Regions from separate parts of the Micromonospora fiedleri genome, predicted to be linked through region 1. Evidence: riboswitches for the same ligand, from Rfam matches in the RefSeq annotation. Region 1 holds a riboswitch; each other region holds the start of a gene.
The links. A riboswitch is a leader RNA that binds a small molecule or an ion and turns the genes downstream of it on or off. The one in region 1 is predicted to bind cobalamin.
Positions count from the first base shown of each region.

Region 1 (5,454 bases):
CCCTTCGGCGCGTTTGATCTGGTCGCGGATCGATGCCGTCCACAGCCCGCGCGCCTTGAGTTCGCGTACCAGGTAGGTGTTGATCTGGAGGAACTCGCCGGACATCGTCTCGCGTTTGAACAGGTTGGACACCTGCGGTTCGATGCACTCGTAGCAGCCGGCGATCGAGGCGATGGTGGCCGTCGGCGCGATGGCCACCAGCAGCGAGTTCCGCAGGCCGTGCGCGGCGATCGTCTCGCGCAGCGCCGCCCACCGCTCGACCTGGGTGAGGTCGGCGCCCCACAGGTCCGGGTGCAGCTCACCGCGCGCGGCCCGGGTCTGCGCGTACGCCGGGTGCGGGCCGAACTGATGGGCGAGCTGTGCTGAGGTCTCCAGGGCGGTCAGCAGGATCTCCTCCTGCACCCGGCTGGACAGCTCCCGGGCCGGGGTGGAGTCGAACGGCATGCGCAGGGTGAAGAAGGCGTCCTGCAGGCCCATCAGCCCGAGCCCGACCGGTCGCCAGCGCGGGTTCGACGCCGCCGCCTGCTCGGCCGGGTAGTAGTTGATGTCGATGACCCGATCGAGGAAGAGCACCGCCGTGCGGACGGTGGCGCGCAGCTTCTCCCAGTCGATGCCGTCCGCGCTGACGTGCGCGGCCAGGTTGATCGACCCGAGGTTGCACACCGCCGTCTCGGTGTCGCTGTTGACCTCCAGGATCTCGGTGCACAGGTTCGACAGGTGGATGGTGTTGCCCGGCGCGCCGGTCTGGTTGGACAGCCGGTTGGCCGCGTCCTTGAACGTCATCCACCCGTTGCCGGTCTGCGCGAGGGTGCGCATCATCCGCCCGTACAGGTCGCGGGCCTTGACGGTACGGACCGCCTTCTTCTCCGCCGCCCGGTACGCCTCGTCGAACGCCTCGCCGTACAGGTCGGGCAACTCCGGCGCGTCGGAGGGGTCGATCAGCGACCAGTCGCCGTCGGCCTCCACCCGGCGCATGAACTCGTCCGGGATCCAGTTGGCCAGGTTCAGGTTGTGCGTACGCCTCGACTCCTCCCCGGTGTTGTCCCGCAGCTCCAGGAACTCCTCGATGTCCGGGTGCCAGGGTTCCAGGTAGACGCAGGCCGCGCCCTTGCGCCGGCCGCCCTGGTTGACCGCCGCCACCCCGGCGTCGAGGGTCTTGAGGAACGGCACGATGCCGTTCGACCTGCCGTTGGTGCCCCGGATCAACGCGCCCCGGCCCCGCACCCGGGTCCAGGAGATGCCGATCCCACCGGAGAACTTCGACAGCTTCGCCACCTGGTGGTAGCGCTCGTAGATCGAGTCGAGTTCGTCGCGCGGCGAGTCGACGAGGAAACACGACGACATCTGGGTGTGTCGGGTGCCGGAGTTGAACAGCGTCGGCGAACTCGGCAGATAGGCCAGGCTGGACATCAGCCGGTAGAAGCCGATCGCCTCGCCCGGCGTCTGGGACAGCCCGCAGGCGACCCGCAGCAGCCAGTACTGCGGGGTCTCCACCACCTGCCGGGTCTGCGGATGCCGCAGCAGGTATCGGTCGGCGACGGTGCGCAGCCCGAAGTACTCGAACCGCAGATCCCCCGCCGGGTCGACGGCGTCGTCCAGCTTGCGGGCGTTGCGGGCCACGAACGCAGCGGTGGCGTCGCCGATCAGCCCCAGGCCGTGGGCGTACCGGATGGACTGGCTGAAGCTGGCCACCTGCTGGCCGCGTACCTCCTTGTCGACGAACGCGGCCAGCAGCCGCGCCGCGAGCCTGGAGTACTGCGGCTCCTCACCGATCAGCTCGGCGGCCGTCTGGATCGACAGCTTGTCCAGCTCCGCGGTGGTCGCGCCGTCGTACAGGCCGCTGATCGTCTTCGTCGCCACCCGCAGCGGGTCGATCTCGTCCAGGTCGGTGACCCAGCGCTCCACCGCCTTGACGATCTTGTTGACGTCCACCGGCTCGGTGTCGCCGTTGCGTTTACGCACCTGCATCACGTGCCGGCGTTGCTCCGGCCCCGCCTGTTCCCGGGTCACCGTCATGGTCCCTCCTCGTACCGGTCGGTGAAGGTCGACGGGCACGCGGGAGGACGCCGCCGGTCACCGGACGGACTGGGTGCCGTCGACGACCAACTGATGGCGTCGGCCGTCCCGCGCGGCCTTCGACCGCCGCACACGTACGCGTGCGGCGCGCTGGCAGGTCTTCGGACTCGTGGGCGTGTTCGTGCCTACTGGCCGTCGCTTCCCAGACCTGGCGGGCCCAGTGCTTCGTTGACGGCGGTCGTTCCCACTCACCGCTGCGGGGCAGTCCCGGAATTCCACCGGGTTCCCTCTTGCCTCGGCCGTCGTGGAGTGACTGCCGAACCAGCTGCGGGCACCACTATATATGGGAACTGGCCAGGAACCTCAACACCACATGCTGTGTCGCCACGCGTGTCGATCGAATCATCCGCCCGAGCGCGACGGCAGCCGCCGAGGCCACCGACCCCACGCATCTTTCCGAAAACTTCCGGAAGTTCTGGCTATGCCAATCGGGTCGACATAGCATGCACGCGCTTGGATCTGTCCGGAAACCCGACGTCAGGCACCCCCACCACTGTCCAATTTGCGTAAGGGACCAGTCGATGCGCCTGTGGAATCCGTCCCAACGATCACGACGCCGATCACGAGCTTTCGCCGTACTCTGTTCGGCCGCGCTCGTCGCGGCCATCACCGTCGCCCCCACCCCGGCCGCGGCCGACGAGGTCGTGCTCAGCAACGACTTCGAGTCCGGCTCGTACGCCCCCTGGGGGCCACGCGGTGACGTGACCCTCGCCATCGCCGACGAGGGTCACGACAGCGACGGCAGCCTCTCGGTCACCGGCCGTACCGCCAACTGGCAGGGACCGGCCACGAGCGCGACCGCGCTGATGCGGCCCGGCAACCGGTACACGGTCACCGCCTGGGCGAAACTTCCGACCGGCACCGAGGGCAGCGCCGGCGTGCACTTCACCGTCGAGTCCACCCCGGCCGGTGGCGGCGAGAACACCTACACCTGGATCGGCGACAACGTCACCACCACCGCCGACGAGTGGGTACGCATCGGCGGCGAGTACACCCTGCCCACCGGCCTGGACGCCGCCACCCTCTACGTGGAGGCGGAAGGCAACACCCCGTTCCTGCTCGACGACGTCCTGATCACCGCGCTGGACGGCGGCGGGGGCGGGCCGGAGCCGGGCACGATCGTCATCGACACCGACTTCGAGGACGGCCTCGACGGTTGGGGACCCCGCGACGGCGGTCCGGGTGCCCCGACGGTCACCCTCACCGACGTCGCGCACGGCGGCACCTCCGCCGTACTGGTCACCGACCGGGTGAACCAGGGCGCCGGCCTGGGCCGCGACGTGACCGGCCTGTTCACCGCGGGTGTCACCTACGAGCTCAGCGCGTGGCTGCGGTTCGCCGCAGGTCAGCCGGCCGACCAGATCTGGCTCAGCCTGGCCAGCACCACCGGGGACAGTCAGTCGTTCAGCACCCTCGCCCAGTTCGAGACGATCACCAACTCCGGCTGGACGGAGGTGACCGCCCGGTTCACCATGCCGGCGGCGGACAGCGCCTTCCTCTACTTCGAGACCCGCTGGCAGGGCGAGGACGTGACCGGCAACACCAGCGACTTCCTGGCCGACGACATCGTCGTCCAGGTGCCCGAGCCGCCGGTCATCGAGGACCTCACCCCGCTGTACGAGACCACCGACTTCCCGGTCGGCGTGGCCATCGACAGCCGGGAGACGATCGGTGCTCCCGCCCAGCTGCTGACCCGGCACTTCAACCAGATCACGGCCGAGAACCACATGAAGCCGGAGGCCTGGTACGACGAGGCGGGCAACTTCCGCCCGCACGAGCAGGCGCTGACCATGATGGACTTCGCCCGCGACAACGACCTGCGTGTCTACGGGCACGTGCTGGTGTGGCACAGCCAGACCCCGGCCTGGTTCTTCACCGACTCTGCCGGCCAGCCGTTGACCACCTCGGCGGCCGACCAGCAGGTGCTGCGGGATCGGCTGCGTACGCACATCTTCAACGTCGCCGAGTCGATGAGCGAGCGGTACGGCCCCTTCGGCTCCCCCACCAACCCGCTGTACGCCTTCGACGCGGTCAACGAGGTGGTCAGCGACAGCGGCGAGTACAGCGACGGTCTGCGTCGCAGCGAGTGGTACCGGATCCTCGGTGAGAGCTTCATCGACCTGACCTTCGAATACGCCGACGAGGCGTTCAACGACGTGTACGCCGCCGAGGGCGCCGACCGTCCGGTCACCCTGTTCATCAACGACTACAACACCGAGCAGAGCGGCAAGCAGGCCCGTTACCTGGCCCTGGTGCAGCGCCTGCTCGCCCGTGGTGTGCCGGTGCACGGGGTGGGTCACCAGTTCCACGTCTCGCTGGCCATGCCGGTCAGCGCCCTGGAGACCGCGTTGGAGACGTTCGCGGATCTGCCGGTCACCCAGGCCGTCACCGAACTCGACGTCACCACCGGCACCCCGGCCACCCAGGCGAAGTTCATCGACCAGGGCTACTACTACCGGGACGCCTTCCGGATCTTCCGGGCGTACGCCGATGATCTGCTGGCCGTCACGGTCTGGGGGCTCACCGACGGGCGGTCCTGGCGTTCCGGCAACGGCGGGCCGCTGCTGTTCGACGACAACCTGCGGGCCAAGCCCGCCTACCACGGGGCGGTCGACGGTGAGCTGCCCGCCCGGCTGCGGACCGCCAACGTCTTCGCCGGTGACGTGGCGCTGACCGCCGCCGCACCCACGGACCTGACCTGGCGCAAGCTGCCGCTGCACTCCGTCGAGGACGTCGCCGGGTTCCAGCTGCGCTGGGCGCCGGACCACCTGACCGCGTATGTCACGGTCGACGACACCACGGTCTCCGGCAGCGACCGGGTCAGCTTCGTGCTGGGCGGCGAGACCTACCACGTCGGCCGGGACGGCAGCGGTGACGTACCGGCCGTGGCGGCCGCCCGCGACGGCGGGTACCACCTGGTCGCCCACCTGCCGCTGACCGCAGCGGCCGAGGGCGACACCCGCACCCTGGACGTGCAGGTGCGCGACGGTGACACCACCTCCGGGTGGAACACCGCGGGCGCGGTGGGCACCTTGACCCTGGTCGAGGAGCTGTCGTACGTGGAGGTGCGGGAGGCCGCCGAGGCACTGGTGATCGACGGCTCGGTCGACGCCGCCTGGGCGAACGCGACCACGGTGACCACGGCCAAGCAGGTCTCCGGCACCGACGGCGCGAGCGCTCAGGTCCGTACCCTCTGGCGGGGTCAGACGCTCTACGTGCTGGCCGAGGTCACCGACCCGGTGGTGGACGTCTCCGGTTCCGACCCGTGGATCCAGGACTCGGTCGAGATCTACGTCGACGCCGGCAACTTCAAGAACGGCAGCTTCCGGTACGACGACACGCAGATCCGGATCAACGCCGACAACGTGGTGTCGTTCG
Region 1 covers NZ_JAETXL010000011.1:91,403-96,856, forward strand. The annotation lists gene JMF97_RS26330 (ribonucleoside-diphosphate reductase subunit alpha) at 1-2,016, opposite strand, end outside; cobalamin riboswitch at 2,152-2,357, opposite strand; gene JMF97_RS26335 (endo-1,4-beta-xylanase) at 2,598-5,454, shown strand, end outside.

Region 2 (5,454 bases), on a different contig from region 1:
CAGCGGCAGCGTTTCGCGCAACGCCGGTTCGTCGACCTGGATGACCCGGATTCCTGCCGACTCCAGGTCGTGGCACTCGTCCCGCAGGGCGAGCGCGACCTGGTCGGCAGTGTCCGCGACAGGCTGGTCGGTACGGACGAAGGACCAGGCCAGGATGGTGACCGGGCCGGTGAGCATCCCCTTGACCGGCTTGCTGGTCAGCGACTGCGCGTAGGTGGACCACTCCACCGTCATCGGTGCCCTGCGCGCCACGTCGCCGTAGATGATCGGCGGCCGGACACAGCGGGAGCCGTACGACTGCACCCAGCCGTGTTCGGTGGCGGCGAAACCGTCGAGCTGCTCGCCGAAGTACTGCACCATGTCGTTGCGTTCCGGTTCGCCGTGCACGAGCACATCCAGACCCAACTGCTCCTGCAGCCGGATGACATGCTCGACCTCGGCGCGCATCCGCGACGCGTAGCCGGCGTCGTCGAGGCTGCCGGCGCGGTGTGCGGCGCGGGCCTTGCGCAGCTCGGTGGTCTGCGGGAACGACCCGATCGTGGTGGTCGGCAGCTCCGGCAGCCCCAGCCGTTCCTGCTGGCGGGCCGCCCGGCTGGCGTAGTCGCCGCGCTGCCGGTCGGTGGGGCGCAGTGCGGCGAGGCGTCCGCGGACGTCGTCGTGGCGCCAGGCCGCCGGGATGGCCGGCAGCGGTGCGGGCAGCGCGGTGGTGCCGTCGCGCAACGCGCGGCCGAGCAGGACGACTTCGTCGACCTTCTGCCGGGCGAACGCGAGCCGCGCGGCCAACCGGGGGTCGAGGCGGGCTTCGGCGGTCAGGTCGACCGGGACGTGCAGCAGGGAGCAGGACGTGGACACGGCGACGTGGTCGGCCAGCCCGGCGACCGTCGCTCCGGCCGCGATCGCGGCGCGCAGGTCGGTACGCCAGATGTTTCGTCCGTCGACCAGGCCGGCGACGATGGTCCTGCCGGCCAGTGGGCCGGCGGCGGCGAGTCGGTCGAGGTTGCCCGGGCCGGCGACCAGGTCCAGGCCGATTGCTTCGACCGGGGTGTCCAGTAGCGCCGGCAGGGCGGCGCCGAGGTCACCGAAGTAGGTGGCGACGAAGATCTTCGGCCGGTGCGTGAGTTCACCGAGCCGGATGTAGGCGCGGCGTAGGGCGTCGATCTCGGCCGGGGTGCGGTCGGCGACGTAGGCGGGCTCGTCCAGCTGGATCCAGGCCACCCCCGCCTCGGCGAGTGCCGTGAGGATCGCGGCGTACGTGTCGACCAGGTCGTCGAGCCGGGCGAACGGATCGTCGCCCTTGGCCAGCAGCAGGAACGTGGCCGGCCCGATGAACACCGGTCGGGTGGTGATGCCCAGGTCGCGGGCCTCGGCGTGCTCACCCAGCGCCTTCGCCGGGTTCGCGGTGAAGACGGTGTCGGGGCCGATCTCCGGCACCAGGTAGTGGTAGTTGGTGTCGAACCACTTCGTCAGTTCCAGCGCCGGCTCGGCGTCGACGCCGCGGGCCATGGCGAAGTAGGTGTCCAGCGCGGGCAGGCCCAGCCGGGCGAAGCGGGTGGGGATCGCGCCGACGGCGACGGCCGTGTCGAGGACCTGGTCGTAGTAGGAGAACGTGTTCGACGGGATCGCGTCGAGGCGGGCGTCGTGCAGCGTCCGCCACACCTGCGCGCGCAGCCCGGCGGCGGTGCTTTCCAGAGCGTCGACGTCGATGGTGCCGGCCCAGTACGCCTCGACGGCCTTCTTCAGCTCACGATCGACGCCGATACGCGGGTAGCCGAGCACAGTGCTCTGGCCGAATGCGGTAGTCACCTGTGGGGTCCTTCCCTCGAAGTGCCCAGCGGACCCGGGAGGGAAGGTAGGCACGTCTCACGGTGCCCGCTTCCGCCCTGGCCCTCCCGAGAGGCCGCCGGCGGCGCACACCGGTGGCGTGCGCAGCGCTGGCAGGTCTTCGGACTCGCGGGCATGACACGAGGTCACCTACTGGCCGTCGCTTCCCGGACCTGGCGGTCCAGTGCTTCGTTGACGGCGGTCGTTCCCACTCACCGCTGCGGGGCAGTCCCGGTCTCTCACCGGGTTCCCTCTTACGACACCCCACCCTGGCGGGATGGGGCGAACCAGCGCCGCTCGCCATCGTACGGGCCTGTCGGTCGTCTCCGCGTCATGCTGTCCGACGTGCGGGATGGATGTCAGGTCGAGGACGCCGGGGTCGGTGGCGTGTCGGACGTGGTACGGGCCGGTGTGTCGAAGGTTCGAGGCGTTTGGTGTGTACGCGTTGGTCGTCTCGGCTGATCGACCAGCATGGCGTCTCTCCCTTGATCGGCCGGTCAGCCGCTACTCGTACAGTCCCGACGCAGGGCCGTTCGTTTGACAGCCCCACACGGACGTACCCAAGTGACCCAGGCCGGATGCGGCCGGCCGGCGCTGGCGTCCGCCTTCCACCCGCTCAGGCGTTGAGGTACGCCAGGACGGCGAGGACGCGCCGGTTGTCGTCATCGGAGGGCGGCATGTCGAGTTTGGTGAATATGTTGTTGATGTGTTTGCTCACGGCCTTCTCGGTGATGCGGAGCTTGGCTCCGATCGCCGCGTTGGAGCGACCTTCGGCCATTTCACCGAGGACGTCGCGTTCTCTGGGGGTGAGCACCGCCAGCGGCTCTCGGCGGGCGAGGAGTTGCGAGATGACTTCATGGTCCATGGCGGTACCGCCGGCGGCGACCCGGCGCACGGCGTCGACGAACTCGCCGACGTGGGACACGCGGTCCTTGAGCAGGTAGCCCACGCCGCCGTGTGGCGTGCTGAGCAGTTCGCGGGCGTACAAGGGCTCGACGTGCTGGGAGAGCACGAGGATGGGCAGGCCGGGAATCTGGGTACGAGCGGCGATCGCAGCCTGCAGACCTTCGTCGGTGAATGTCGGCGGGAGACGGACGTCGATGACCGCCACCTGGGGCCGGTGGGTGGTCAGGGCGGGCAGCAGGGCCGGGCCGTTGTCGACGGCGGCGACGACGTCGAAGTCGTAGGCCCGCAGGATTCGGGTCAGCCCGTCCCGGAGGAGCGCGTGGTCCTCGGCGATGACAACGCGCACGGCAACTCCATGGTGATGACGGTGGGCCCTCCGAGCGGACTCGACAGGGCCATCGTGCCATCGAAGGCGGCCAGGCGGCGTTCGATGCCCCGCAGACCGGTGCCGGCCGCGGGGTCGCCGCCGCCCACGCCGTCGTCGGAGACCACCATCGTCAGCGTTGCGTCCGTGTGCCGCAGGGACACCGATCCGGTGTGGGCACCGCTGTGGCGGACCATGTTGGTAAGCGTCTCCGCGACGGCGAAGTACGCGGCCGACTCGACCGGTGTGTCGAGGCGGCCGGGCAGGTCGACATCGACTGTGATCGGCACGGGCAGGCTGAGCGCCAACGCCCGCACCGCGCCGTCCAGCCCGCGTTCGGCCAACACGGGTGGGTGGATGCCCCGGACCAGGTGCCGCAGCTCGACAAGTGCGGCGCTGCTCGCTTCACGCGCTTCCGCGAGCATCTCGTGGGCTGCGGCCGGGTTCCGGTCGATCAGTTCGTCGGCGAGACCGATCGTCATGCCCAGCGAGACGAGCCGCGCCTGGATGCCGTCGTGCAGGTCGCGCTCGATGCGACGCAGCTCAGCTGCCTGGGCGTCCACCGTGTCGGCGCGCGTCGCGGTCAGCTGGGTGACCCGCAGGCGAAGTTCGGCGGCCTTGGTCGGTGCGAGCAGGAGTCGGGCGAAGTACGCGTCGGCGCGCCGTAGCCAGGGCGCCACCCACAGACCGCCGGCCAGGATGGCGGCGCCTTGCGGCAGGCAGATCAGCCCTTCACCGAATGTGTCGATGGACCAGACGGTGCCGTAGCCGTACCAGTCGGTGCCGAGCCAGATCCACAGCGGTGTCAGCGTCAGACCCATGATCCCGTACAGCGGCACGGCCAGTGAGATCGCGCCGAGGGTGGCCCCGACGATCCCGCCGGGCAGCAGCCAGGCGAGGTCGCGCCAGGTGGCCGGGTCCGTGACGATCCATCGGAAGCGCCGCCAGCCGCCGACGATGCCCCGCTGCGGGGGCGGCTGGTAGGGGCGTGGCACCGGGACCCCGGCCCAGGCGGCACGCCGGCGTTCGAGATCCGCTCGCTTACGGACCAGCGTCGTCGTCCAGGACACCAGCGCCATGCCGAGCAGCGGCACCGGGACCAGGACCAGCGCCAGCAGCGATACGACGAGCAGCGCGACGTTGGCCAGGGCCAGGCCGATCGCGGCCAGACCGGCGAGCACCGCGCGTACACCCCGACGCGCCCACTCGTACGTCCGCTCGTCAGGCCCGGCCACGTCCACGGGTGCCATTGTGCCCGCAAGACCGCCGTTTCTCGGGGGTGCTAGCACCCCTGATCGGCGGGGTGACAGCGTTCCTGACAGCGCCCGTCCGAGGCGGTCTGCTGGAATCATGACGACTACCACGAGACCGTCGCAGTCGACGACCGGCAGTGACTTCGCCGTCCTGTCCCGCCGGATCACCGACGCCGGGTTGATGCGCCGCCGGCCCGCCTACTACGTCGTCCGGCTGAGCATCGTCACGCTGATGTTCGTCGGCGGCTGGGCGGCCTTCTTCCTCATCGGCTCCTCCTGGTGGCAGATGATCACCGCCGTGTTCCTCGCCGTCACGTTCGCCCAGGTCGCACTCGTGGCGCACGACCTGGCGCACCGCCAGGTGTTCCGCACCAGACGTCCGAGCGCGGTCGCCGGACTGCTGGCCGGCAATCTCGGCATCGGCATGAGCTACGGCTGGTGGATGGACAAGCACACCCGTCACCACAACAACCCCAACCACGACGACCTCGACCCGGACGTGGCTCCCGAGGTGCTCGTCTGGACCACCGAGTCGGCGGTCGGCCGGCGCGGACTGAAGGGCTTCATCACCCGGCACCAGGCCGTGCTGTTCTTCCCGCTGCTCACGCTGCTCGCCGTCAGCCTGAAGGTGTCAAGCGTCAAGGCGTTGCGCGACGGCACGGTGAAACAGCGGCGTACGGAGAGCGCGCTGCTGATCCTGCACGCCGTCGGCTACCTCGGCGCGCTGGTGCTCGTTCTCTCGCCGTTGCAGGCCGTCGCCTTCCTGCTGCTGCACCAGGCGCTGTTCGGCGTCTACCTCGGCATGACCTTCGCCCCCAACCACAAGGGCATGCCGCACCCGACGGGCACCGAGGACTATCTCCGCAAGCAGGTGTTGACCTCCCGCAACGTTCGGGGGAACCGGCTGGTGGACGCGGCGCTCGGCGGTCTGAACTACCAGATCGAGCACCACCTGTTCCCCGGCATGCCGACGCCCAACCTGCGCAGGGCACAACCGATCGTGCAGGCGTACTGCGCCGAGATCGGCGTCGCCTACGTACAGACCGGTCTCGTCACCTCCTACCGCCAGGCCCTGCGACACCTGCACGAGGTGGGCGCACCCGCACGTGC
Region 2 covers NZ_JAETXL010000019.1:14,631-20,084, reverse strand. The annotation lists gene metE (5-methyltetrahydropteroyltriglutamate--homocysteine S-methyltransferase) at 1-1,803, opposite strand, end outside; cobalamin riboswitch at 1,917-2,128, opposite strand; gene JMF97_RS29640 (response regulator transcription factor) at 2,438-3,073, opposite strand; gene JMF97_RS29635 (sensor histidine kinase) at 3,025-4,332, opposite strand; gene JMF97_RS29630 (fatty acid desaturase family protein) at 4,442-5,454, shown strand, end outside.
Region 2: linked by a shared signal. The riboswitch ahead of metE (5-methyltetrahydropteroyltriglutamate--homocysteine S-methyltransferase) and the one ahead of JMF97_RS26330 (ribonucleoside-diphosphate reductase subunit alpha) in region 1 are both predicted to bind cobalamin.

Region 3 (5,454 bases), on a different contig from region 1:
ACCACGTCGGTCAGGGCCAGGAATGCCCCGCCGAACAGCAGGGACAGCGGAAGGATCACCCGGTAGCTCGACCCGGCCAGCATCCGTACGGTGTGCGGCACGATGATGCCGACGAAGCCGATCAGGCCGGAGGCGGAGACCGCGGCGGCGGTGCCCAGCGAGGCGGCGGCGATCAGCAGGTACCGCGACCGTTGCGGGTGCAGGCCGAGGCTGGCCGCCTCGTCGTCACCGACCGAGAGCACGTCCAACTCCCGCCGGTGCAGCAGCACGATCACCGTGGTGATCAGGAAGTACGGCAGGACCAGTCGGACGTCCTGCCAGCCGGCGGTGGCCAGCCGCCCGAGCAGCCAGGAGTAGACGGCCTGGATGCTGTCCGCGTTGCGTTGCAGCAGGTACGTCTGCCCGGCGGAGAGGAACGCCGAGACGGCCACCCCGGCCAGGATCAGCGCGGCGGGCGAGCGACTGCGTCCACCGGCCGCACCGAGCAGGTAAGTCATGATCACCGCACCGAGCGAGCCGACGAAGGCGGCAAGCGGAATGGTGGGCGGCAGGCCGGTCAGCGCGCCGCCCGCCCCGACGCCACCGATGGTCAGCACGACGGTGACCGCCAGCCCCGCTCCCGCGGCCACCCCGAGCAGGTACGGGTCGGCCAGCGGGTTGCGGAACACCCCCTGGTAGGCGCCGCCGGCCAGGGCGAGCAGCCCACCGACCAGCAGTCCGAGCACCACCCGGGGCAACCGCAGCTCGGTGACGATGGCGACTTCCCGCTCGGTCAGTCCACTGTCGAGGTGCACCCCGGGCAGCAGGTTGAGCAGTTCGAGCGCGACACTGCCGGGGGGCAGGCTGACCGGGCCGAGTGAGACACCGGCGACGACCGCGACGAGTACGGCGACGACACCGGCGGCGAGCCAACGTTTCCGCAGGCCCGCCGGCCGGGTCGCGGGCGAGACGGACGGTCCCCTTTTCAACGCCTGGCGCATGGGGAGGGTCCCTGTCAACGCCTGCCGTTCGTCACTTCTCGGCCTTGGTGGTGGCGTCCACGATGGCGCGCAGCAGGTCCACCACGCGCGGGCCCCAGCGGGAGGCGATGTCGTCGTCGAGTTCCACGATCTGGCCCTCGCGTACGGCGTTGATGCCCGCCCAGCCGCTGCGCGCCGAGACGGTCGCGGCGTTCTGCTGGCAGCACTTGACGTCGGAGAGGAAGACGAAGTCCGGGTTGGCCGCGACGATCATCTCCTGGGAGAGCTGCGGGTAGCCGCCGCTCTTGCCGTCCGCGTCGGCCGCGTCGGCGATGTTCTCCAGGCCGGCGAGGGAGTAGATCGAGCCGATGAAGGTCTTGCTGGTGACGGTGTACAGCTCCGGGCCCAGCTCGTGGAAGTAGGTGGGTGCCTGAACCCGCTGCGGCACCTCGGCGACGATCTTCGCGATGTCGTCCTTCATCCGCTGCACGACGTCGGCGCCGGCGGTGGCGTTGCCGGTGAGCACGCCCAGGTCGGTGATCTGCTGGTACGTGTCGTCGAGCGTCTGCGCCGCGGGGGTCAGGTAGACCGGGATCTTCAGCGCCGCCAGCTGGTCGACGATCTTGTTCCGGTCGTCGCTGATCACCACCAGGTCAGGGTTCTTGGCGGCGATCGCCTCGGCGTTGGGCTGGTAGCCGGACAGGTCCGTCTTCGGCGCGTCGGCCGGGTGGTTGGACTGGTCGTCGACCGCGACGACCTGCGGGCCGGCGCCGACCGCGAAGAGCATCTCGGTGGCGGTCGGCGCCAGCGAGACGATCTTGTCGGGACGCTGTTCCAGGGTCAGCGACCCGACGGTGACGGGAAAGGCGCCGCCGGCCGGGCTGCCGCTGGCCGTGGGGGTCTCGGTGGTCTTCTCGGCGCAGGCACCGAGCGCCAGCGCGGCCACCGCGAGGGTGGCGGCGAGAATCCGGGGGGTACGTCTGAACATCGGTCCTCCTGTCGGTCGAGGAGTGTGGTGCTTCGCCGACAGGGAGCCACCGGCACCCGTGGGCGAGGCGCCCTTCCTCGAGAGCGCGTGTCGCGACCGCGCCACAGGCGACCTGGCTCGTCCCCCACTCGGGGGGCATCACAGTTGCGGGACAGCGCCGGTTTCACACCGACTTCGCTGTGGCGGGTCGGTAGAACCGTAGCGCACGCCCGGTGGCCGCCCCGCCGAGCCGTGGGGAGCGGCCACGTGGGTCGGCTCGACGTCGAGCCGACCCACGCATCTGGTACCCGAGTCAACTGCTGAGGACGGGGCCCCGCGCGAGGGGGTTGTGGCGGGGCCCCGTCGGTTCAGGAGGCGGTGATGGTGACGTTGTCCACAGCCGCCTCGACCAGGCTGGCCGTCGAGGCGTCCGCAGCCTCCACCAGGATCCTGATCGACTGTCCCGCGTACGGGGTGAGGTTGAGGTTCGAGGTGGTCCAGGCGCCGTTGCGGTTGCTGGCCGCACCGGCCTGGCTGAGCAGGGTCGTGGTGCCGCCGTTGTGCACCACGCTGACCCGGAGGTAGTCGGCCGACGACGAGTTCGAGCCGTGGGCCAGGTACCAGGCCAGGGAGAGCGTCAACGTGCCGCTCGACGGCAGGGTGATCGCCGGGGAGCGGGCGCTGGTCACGCCGCCGTCCACGTCGTAGTCACCGGCTGCCGAGCCGGCGAGCCGGCCGGTGACCAGGTCGTTGCTGCCGGCGTACGGGGTGAGCTGCTTGGCCCCGCTGGAGTTGGTGGCCTGGGCGGCGCCCCGCTCGAACTGGCCCGACGTCGCGGTGTCGGTGCCGTTGGGGTTGATCGTCCAGCCGGTGTTGGTCTCGAAGGTGTCCGACCAGACAGTCGTACCGCCGCTGCCACCGCCGCAGTACTGGGCCTGCTTGTTGATCGCCCGGTACGGGCAGTCGGCGTACTCGGCGAGCAGGAGCACCGCCTCACGGTTACGCGAGGTCTGCTGCGGGATCACCTCGTCGGGCGGGTAGAAGCCGCCGCCGGAGGCCGAGCGCGGGTACAGCTCGAAGGTGTACGCCCAGATGCCGTGCACCGCCCACATCCAGTCGATGCTGCTGCCGTCGGTGATGTACAGGTCACTGGACTGCTGCGGGGTGAAGTTGTTGGTCGCGGCCATCTGCCGACCGATGGTGGCGAAGGTGTTGTACTGGTCGGCGTTCATCCCGGTGGCGGTGTCGTTGTAGGTGTAGCCGTACGGCCAGAGCACCAGCTCGGAGTAGGTGTGGAAGTCGATGTTGGCCTTGATCTGCTGCACTCCGCCGACGACCCGGCTGTTGACGAAGTTGCGCAGCGCCTGGGTCTCCGGGGCGGAGAAGGCCGACGGACCCCGGTAGGTGTCCGACGAGGTCGAGCTGGACGAACCGCCGCAGCAGCCCCAGTTGTAGCTCCAGTTGCGGTTGAGGTCCGTGCCGACGTACGACGATCCGCTGTTGGGTTGGCGGTTCTTGCGCCAGGACCGGTAGGAGCCGGTGGCGATGTCGTACTCGCTGCCGTCCGGGTTGACCGACGGCACGATCCAGATCTCCCGGTTGTTGACCAGGTTGGTGATCCGGGAGTCCGAGCCGTAGCTGTCGGTGAAGAGGTTCATCAGGTAGATGGCCATCTCGACGGTCAGGTGCTCACGGGCGTGCTGCTGCGAGTTGAACAGGATCTCCGGCTCGTTCTCGTCAGTGGCGACGTTGTCGGAGATCTTGATCGCGACCAGGTCCCGACCCTCGTACGAGGTGCCGATGCTGATCTTGCGGGCGATCGCCGGGTGGTCCGCGACGACCTTGTTGACCACGGCGACCATCTCGGCGTAGTCGTGGTAGTTCGCGTCGGCCGGCGGGAAGGCCAGGGCGCCGACGTCCCCGTGGTCATGCCCACGGTCGGTCGGCGGCGCGGCGATCGGCTCCAACGTGAAACCGAGCCGGGTGATCGCGGCAGCCTCGGCACGGGTGGCCGAGATGTGCAGCACCCCGTGCTCGGAGTAGTCGATCGCGGCGCCGGTGCGGGCGACCGCGGTGCGGTCGGCAAGCGTACGCGGACCGAGCACCCGGTAGGGCGCGGCAGCCGGCTGTTCATCCCGGTCCGGTGCGGGTCGGGCGGAGACCGGTGGTGCGGAGAGTGCGAGCAGGCCGAGACCGGCGGCGACGATCATCGCCAGCGTCCGGCGGACAGGGATGGATCGGAAGGCCATGGACAACCTCCTGGAGGCGCGGGTTTTCCCGCTCGGTAGCGGCCAGCCCACCACCGGTCACATGGTCATATCAACATCGATCGCTGTTTCGCCCATCCCAACCTGATCCTCACGTCGGCAACATGGTTCCGCCGACGGATGCTCGACGACGCCGAGCGCCTGCTCAGGCCGACGGACCGCGCCCGGAATCGGAGCCGCCCGGCTGCTCGGTCGAGGAACCGGCGTCACCGGTGGCCCGGTCGGTCGAGGTGCCGGCGTCACCGGTGGCGGCCTGGTCGTCGCCGGCCAGGGCGGAGCGCAGTTGCTCCTTCTCGGCACGGCGTCGTTCGGCGGCGGCGGCCATCTCCTCGGCCATCTCGTCACGCCAGCCCTTGAGCAGGAAGAACGACAGAGCGGCGGAGAACAGCAGCGCCACGATCAGCTTCAGGAAGATGTCGATGTCGACCGGCCAGAGGGCCGCCACCACGACCGCGAACAACCCGACCCGGCCGAGTGTGTACTTGACCGCCGCACTCACGTTCATCCACTCCGCTCGTTCACGTCGCCATGTGCGTTCCGACCAGCCCACCCCGGGCGGTCACCCGATCCGGATCAGCTCGTCCGGTTGACCAACCAGCGCACGCCGGGGAACCAGACCAGCGCGTAGACCACGGTAAAGGTCACCGCGGCCAACCCGCCGGACGCCAGCGGCGGCAGCCCGGTCGCGAGCCCGGCCACCAGCAGCCCGGACACCACCGCCACCGCGACGGCCACCAACGCGGCCACCACCCGGGGGGCACCGAACTCCCAGGACCGGAAGTCCTCCCAGAAGAGCCAGGCGGGCAGGATCACCGCCAGCCAGCCGTTGGCCTGGCCGAAATCACCGGCACCGAACCAGGCGAAGGCCCCGTCGAAGAGCACCAGCACCAGCATCCCGATGACCGCACCGGCCAGCGCCACGCCGATCAGGTCACCCAGGTGTTGGATGCGCCCCTCGGCGTCCCGCCGGGGAAAGGTGCTCTGCTGCTCGCTCATCTCGCAGACGAGGGTACGCGAGCCGGGTCGACGCCCTCGCGCTGGCCAGCGCGAGGGCACCGGCCGACGCGTCGAGAGGTCAGGCCCAGACCTGCTGCGGCTCGGCCCGACGCTGCGCCAGGGTCGGCGCGGCGTCGTACTCGCGGACCACCTCGTAGCGGGTGTTGCGCTCGACCGGGCGGAAACCGGCGTCCCAGATCATGTGCAGCAGGTCGTCGCGGTGCATGGTGTTCGGCGTGCCGTACGAGTCGGCGTCGTGGGTGAT
Region 3 covers NZ_JAETXL010000004.1:144,199-149,652, forward strand. The annotation lists gene JMF97_RS11585 (FecCD family ABC transporter permease) at 1-980, opposite strand, end outside; gene JMF97_RS11590 (ABC transporter substrate-binding protein) at 1,012-1,947, opposite strand; cobalamin riboswitch at 2,033-2,166, opposite strand; gene JMF97_RS11595 (M14 family metallopeptidase) at 2,295-4,175, opposite strand; gene JMF97_RS11600 (DUF4229 domain-containing protein) at 4,339-4,692, opposite strand; gene JMF97_RS11605 (hypothetical protein) at 4,767-5,189, opposite strand; gene mqnE (aminofutalosine synthase MqnE) at 5,269-5,454, opposite strand, start outside.
Region 3: linked by a shared signal. The riboswitch ahead of JMF97_RS11590 (ABC transporter substrate-binding protein) and the one ahead of JMF97_RS26330 (ribonucleoside-diphosphate reductase subunit alpha) in region 1 are both predicted to bind cobalamin.